2 regions of the Kitasatospora sp. NPDC017646 genome follow, and region 1 is predicted to be linked to the other one. Evidence: riboswitches for the same ligand, from Rfam matches in the RefSeq annotation. Region 1 holds a riboswitch; the other holds the start of a gene.
What was found. A riboswitch is a leader RNA that binds a small molecule or an ion and turns the genes downstream of it on or off. The one in region 1 is predicted to bind thiamine pyrophosphate.

Region 2: linked by a shared signal. The riboswitch ahead of ACH4J0_RS08835 (purine-cytosine permease family protein) and the one ahead of thiC (phosphomethylpyrimidine synthase ThiC) in region 1 are both predicted to bind thiamine pyrophosphate.

Annotation. Positions count from the first base shown of each region.
Region 1 is NZ_JBIRJC010000004.1:346,037-349,209, forward strand. Features, by position in the region: gene ACH4J0_RS09790 (hypothetical protein) at 1-1,122, opposite strand, end outside; gene ACH4J0_RS09795 (DUF5326 family protein) at 1,388-1,588, shown strand; TPP riboswitch at 1,754-1,889, shown strand; gene thiC (phosphomethylpyrimidine synthase ThiC) at 1,884-3,173, shown strand, end outside.
Region 2 is NZ_JBIRJC010000004.1:130,675-133,847, forward strand. Features, by position in the region: gene ACH4J0_RS08830 (S1C family serine protease) at 1-940, opposite strand, end outside; TPP riboswitch at 1,149-1,297, shown strand; gene ACH4J0_RS08835 (purine-cytosine permease family protein) at 1,290-2,708, shown strand; gene ACH4J0_RS08840 (glycerophosphodiester phosphodiesterase) at 2,788-3,173, shown strand, end outside.

The DNA of each region.
Region 1 (3,173 bases):
CCCGCCCGGGAAGACCGTGAGGTGCCCGGGGGCGGAGACATCGGTGACGGTCGTGTTGGCCTCGACCGCGGTGACGTCCGGGGTGGAGCCGTCCGACGCGACCGCCGGGACCCGCTCGGTCGAGTACGCCGCCAGCGGCGACCCGGTGACGCGGGTGTCGGAGGTCCGGACGGGCGTCTTGAGGGCGCGGAACAGGCTGGTGCCCGAGGGGCCGTAGTAGCCGACGAGGTCGACGATCACGTCGACCGAGCCGACGTGGTTGTAGATGTCGACCGTCCCGTTGGCGCCGACCGGTACCACCACCTGGTTCGGAACCGTCCGGCCCGCAGCGAAGTTGACGTCGGAGCCCTGGTACGGGCGGCCCGCCGGCCCGTCCGGGTAGACGGTCAGGAAGCTGTCCGCGGTGGGGTCGGTGGCCGTGACGTTGAGGACCACCGCGCGGGCGTCGGCCGTGCCCAGCTCGGGCTCGGCGACCTTGATCGTCCGGACCGATCCGTAGCCGAGCGGGCCGGTGCCGTCGGTGCGGCTGTCGGCGAGGCGGGTCGGGGTCAGCGCGGTGTGCCGGTCGGTGGCGGCCGGGCGGTAGTAGCCGACGACGTCGAGGATCACGTCGGTGGTCCCGGCACTGTTGAAGACGGTGACGGTCGGGTCGGTGCCAGGGGTGACCGCGACCGTGACCAGGTTGGAGACCGTCCGGCCCGGCGCGAAGTCGAGGCTGGAGGTGGCCGGGAGGCTGCCGGGCGCCCCCGGGGCGGCGCTGAGCGAGAGGTAGCCGTTCGCGGTCGGATCGGTCGCGGTCACGTTGACCACCACGGCCGTGGCGTCGGCGGGCACCACCGGGTAGGTGGTGGGCGGCATGTGCGAGCTGAAGGCGACGAGCGGGGTCGTGTAGTACTCCTGGGCGGCGAGCGGGCGGGAAGTGCCGTTCGGGACGGTGTACGGGTCGCGGGTGTCCAGGACTCGGGTCGGGCTCATTCCGACGAAGCCGCCGGCGGCGGTGACGTCGTCGGCCCAGGCCGTCGACGCGGCCGGGGCGGCGAGGGCCGGGGCGGCGGTCAGGGTCGGGCCGCTCAGGCTGAGGGCGGTGAGGACGGTCAGGGTGGTGGCGCTGCGAACACGCATGTCTGGTCCCCCTGGTAAGGCTGTCGTACAGGGCTGTTCCGGAGAGTCCGGTACCTGTTGGACACCTGGGCCCGGGCTGGGTTGTAGTGCCGGCGGAAGGTTTTTCGGGGATCTCCCCGGGGGTCGGGATCGGGGTGATCTCGGGGTTCTCTCCGGGCCGTTGGCCCTCGTACCGCCGCTCGTGCCCCCGTACGATCGAAGCATCGAAAGCAAGCGGGATGCGGCACCGGACGGCAGCCGGCCCGAGGGGAGAAGAGGAACCGACATGGCTGAGCTCTGGAAGTCGCTGCCCTCCTGGGTGCGCAACATCGTCATCCCGGTGCTGGTCCTGGTGCTGGCCTGGAACATCATCGCCTTCGTGTTCGGCGTGGTCGGCGCCCTGCTGAGCATCGTGATCAAGCTGCTGGTGGTCGTCGGCATCGCGGCGGCCGTGGTGATCCTGGTGAAGAAGGCCGCCAAGAGCTGACCCCGCTCCGCCCGCCGCGCGGAGCACCTCCGGAGGCCCGGCACCCCGTCCGCGGGGGCCGGGCCTCGGCCTTCGCACCGACTTCGCGTGGCGGCTCCGTTCGGGGACCGTCTGGACCTGCGGCGATCGGCTCGCTACCGTGTTGGCGTCATGTGCAGGCAACACCGCCTGCGACGCGGGAGCTCGGAGCACCGGGCTGAGAGGGCGCTGACCGGGACGTCGACGGACGGACCGACGGCTGCGTCGACCGCAGGAACCTGGACCGGGTAATGCCGGCGTAGGGAGTAGAGGTCAGATGACCACGTTCGAAGCACAGCCGCAGTCTGCCCAGAGCGCCCCCAGCAGCGAGCGCACCGGCTATCCCACGCCGGCCTGGCGCAAGGCGTACCGCGACGGATCCCGCCCCGACCTGCGGGTCCCGTACCGCGAGGTGCAGCTCACCAACGGCCGGACCGTCCCGCTGTACGACACCTCCGGCCCGTACACCGACCCCGGCTACGAGCCCGACGTGCGGCGCGGCCTGCCCGCCCTGCGCGACCCCTGGATCCGCCAGCGCGGGGACGTCGAGGAGTACGACGGCCGCGAGGCGCGCCCCGAGGACGACGGGATCAAGCACACCTCGCCGCGCGGCGGCAACCTGCGCAACCTGGACGCCGTCTTCCCCGGCCGCCCGCGCCGCCCGCTGCGCGGCCGCGGTGGCGCCGCCGTCACTCAACTCGCTTACGCCAAGCGCGGTGTGGTGACGCCGGAGATGGAGTTCGTGGCGCTGCGCGAAGGCCTGGAGCCCGAGTTCGTGCGCGCGGAGGTGGCCCGCGGCCGGGCCGTCATCCCGGTCAACGTGAACCACCCCGAGGTGGAACCGGCCGTCATCGGCACCAACTTCCTGGTGAAGATCAACGCCAACATCGGCAACTCCGCCGTCACCTCCTCGATCGAGGAGGAGGTGGAGAAGATGACCTGGGCCACCCGCTGGGGCGCCGACACCGTCATGGACCTCTCCACCGGCCGCAACATCCACACCACCCGCGAGTGGATCCTGCGCAACTCCCCCGTGCCGATCGGCACCGTGCCGCTGTACCAGGCCCTGGAGAAGGTCGACGGCAAGGCCGAGGAGCTGAGCTGGGAGGTCTACCGGGACACCGTCATCGAGCAGTGCGAGCAGGGCGTCGACTACATGACCGTCCACGCCGGCGTGCTGCTGCGGTACGTCCCGCTGACCGCGCGCCGCAAGACCGGCATCGTCTCGCGCGGCGGCTCCATCATGGCCGCGTGGTGCCTGGCGCACCACCAGGAGAACTTCCTCTACACCAACTTCGAGGAACTCTGCTCCATCCTGGCCTCCTACGACGTCACCTTCTCGCTGGGTGACGGCCTGCGCCCGGGCTCCATCGCGGACGCCAACGACGAGGCGCAGTTCGCCGAGCTCCAGACCCTCGGCGAGCTCGGCCGGATCGCCCGCGAGCACGACGTCCAGGTGATGATCGAGGGCCCGGGCCACGTCCCGATGAACAAGATCAAGGAGAACATGGATCTCCAGAAGGAGATCTGCGACGAGGCGCCGTTCTACACCCTCGGCCCCCTCACC
Region 2 (3,173 bases), 220 kb from region 1:
CCTGGACGGTGGTGCTGCGGTGGTCGTCGACCGAGCTGCTGCTGTTGGCGTGGTCGGTGGCGACCACGCCGATCGCGCCGCCCGCGACACCGGCGACCAGTGCGACGGCCGCGAGCAGGGCCACCAGGCCGCCGCGCTTCTTGCGCGGGCCGCCGGAGCCGGTCGGGCCGCCGGGGTAGTCGGCCGGGTAGCCGAGCGGGCCGTTCGGGCCGCCGGGGTAGCCCGCGCCGCCGGCGGCGGCGTCGTGGCCGCCCCAGCCGCCGAGCGGCTGGCCGGCACCGAAGGGGTGGTGGCCGTGCGCGGCGGGCCCGCCGGCGGCCGGAGCACCGTACGGCTCCTGGGCGTTGGCGACGGGCACGCCGTGGGTCGGGGTCGCGTACGGGTTGGCACCCGGCGGCACGGCGGGCGCGGCCGGAGCGGCGGCCTGCGCGGCCACGGCCGGGGCGGGCGCGGCCGGGGCGGGCGACGCGGACGGCAGGACCGGGGGCGGGGCGTCGATGTAGCCGGTGACCGGGTCGACGGCCGGCTCCTGGACGTCGGGCGCGGCCGGGGCCTCCGGCGCGGGGACCTTGGTGAAGGCGACGGTGGGCTTGTGCCCGCCCCCGGCCGGAGCGGCCTCGGCGACCGGCGCGGCGTCGGCCGCGGTCGGTACGGCCACCGGCTCGGCCGTCGGCTCTGGGACCCGGCTGAAGGCCATGGTCGGCTTGTGCCCGCTGTCCGCCGCCGGAGCACCGTCGACCGGAGCCGCGTCCGCCGCCGACGGCTCGGCCGCCGGGTCGGCACCCGGCTCGGCCACGGGCTCGGGCACCCGGTTGAAGGCCATGGTCGGCTTGTGCCCGCCCTGAGCGGTGCCGTCGGAAGCGGCGCCCGCCGCCTCATCGGCCCCCGCGGGCTGCTCCCCCTGCGGCCCGGTGGGCCCAACCTCGCGCTCGGTGCTCACGGACGACCTCCATAGCTGACAGATCCAAGGACCATAGTTTTTCGCACCGACGATTCGATTGCCGTAAGGACCCCTCTGAAGAACTCATAAGAATCCTTAGCCGTCACCGACGGCCGGGGGCTCCCCACCCCCGCCCGGCGTCCCGCGATGCGGACCGCGCACCCGTGGCCTTTGGCGTTCGTACCCGTGCCGGTTAGCCTGTCGCTCCAAACTGACACGCGGGAGCTTGGACCCACCAGGCTGAGAGTGCGCATGTCGACGGTACGCCAGGCGAACGGCAGGCTGACCGTCGAGGGGGCGCTGACCGCCGGAACCTGTCCGGGTAATGCCGGCGTAGGGAGTATCGGCCATGCCGCCTGCTTCGCCATCCTCTTCTTCGGGCGCCTCCGCGTCCAAGGAATTCCCCGACCTCCCCGCCGGCTCGGCCACGGCCACGGCGCTGCTCGACCAGCGGGTCGAGGCGCCGCTGGTCCTGGACACCGAACCGCCGCGCACCCTGCGCTTCCGGGACCACTTCGCGCTCTGGATGAACCTCGGCGTCAGCCTGATCGGCTTCTCGACCGCGGCCACCGTGCTCGGTGAGAAGGGCAGCGAACTGTCGCTGGCCGCCGCGGTGACCGCGATCGTGACCGGTACGGCGGTCGGCACCGCGATGCTCGGCGTGGCCGCGCTGATCGGCGCCCGGACCGGCGCCCCTGCGATGGCCAACCTGCGCGGGCTGTTCGGCACCCGGCTGTCCTACCTGCCGACCGTGCTGAACATCGTCCAGTGCATCGGCTGGGGCGTGTTCGAGCTGCTGACCATCGCGGCCGGCGCGCAGACCGTCGCCCACACCACCGGCTACCGCTGGCTGTTCGTGCTGCTCGCGGGCGCGCTGACCACCGCGCTGACGATCTGGCCGCTGGGCTCGATCACGGTGCTGCGCCGCTTCGTGGCCGGGGCGGTCGCGGTCGCGATGGTGTACTTCACCGTCCAGCTGGGCCGGCAGGGCGTGCCCGACCCGGGCGCGGGCAACTGGCACGGCTTCCTGGGAGCCACCGACGCGATGATCGCGGTGTCGATCTCCTTCGTCCCGATGGCCGCCGACTACACCCGGCACTCGCGCACCCCCCGCTCCTCCTTCTGGGGCAGCTTCTCCGGCTACACCGTCGCCCAGGTCTGGTGTTACGTCCTCGGCCTGATGGCGCTGCTGCAGTCCGACGGCGACCCGGGCCGGATCTTCGACTCCTTCCTCGGCGTCTGGGCCGGCTGGCTGTTCCTGCTGGTGCTGGTGCTGCGCGAGACCGACCAGTCCTTCGCCAACGTGTACTCGACCGCGATGTCGCTGCAGAACCTGCTGCCGCGGGTCGACCGCCGGGTGCTGAGCGGCGGGATCGGCGTGCTGACCACCGTGCTGGCACTGCGGATCGACCGGTTCACCGACACGTACAGCAACTTCCTCGGCCTGATCGGCTCGGTGTTCGTGCCGCTGCTGGCGGTGCTGGCGGTGGACTACTTCTTCGGCGCCGGCCGGCACGGCTGGGACCTCTCCGAGCGGGCGCCGTCCCGATGGCTGATGCTGCTGCCGTGGGTGCTGGGCTTCGCCGTCTACCAGTTCATCGCGCCGACTGCGGTGGCCGGCTGGTGGGTGGACTTCTGGACCTCCGCCCAGGAGTCGCTGCACTTCACCCCGCAGGAGTGGACCTCCGCCTCGCTGTTCGCCTTCCTGGTGCCGGCGCTGGCGACCTGGGCGCTCACCCCGCTGACCCGGCGCGCCACCGCGAGCTGACCGGCCGGAGGCGGAGCCGGCCCCACGGGTTGGGACCGTCTTCGCCTCCACGACACCTGCGCCCCCTATCGTTGGGGCCGTGACCAGCCCAGACCTGCCCCCGGCGGTGGCGCGCACCGCGCCCTCCGTCCAGGTGATCGCCCACCGCGGTTCCTCCCACGCGCTGCCCGAGCACACCCTCGCGGCCTACCGGCGCGCGCTCGACGAGGGCGCGGACGCCGTCGAGTGCGACGTCCGGGTGACGGCCGACGGTCACCTGGTCTGCGTCCACGACCGCCGGATCGGCCGGGTCTCCAACGGCCGGGGCACCGTCTCCGCGATGACCCTCGCCGAGCTGGAGGCGTACGACTTCGGAGCGTGGAAGACCGGCAGGCCCAGCACCGACCCCGAACTGCGGGGCGTGCTGCGGCTGGAGCGGCTGCTGGAGCTGGTGGTGGACTGCGGCCGCCCGGTGGACCTGGCGAT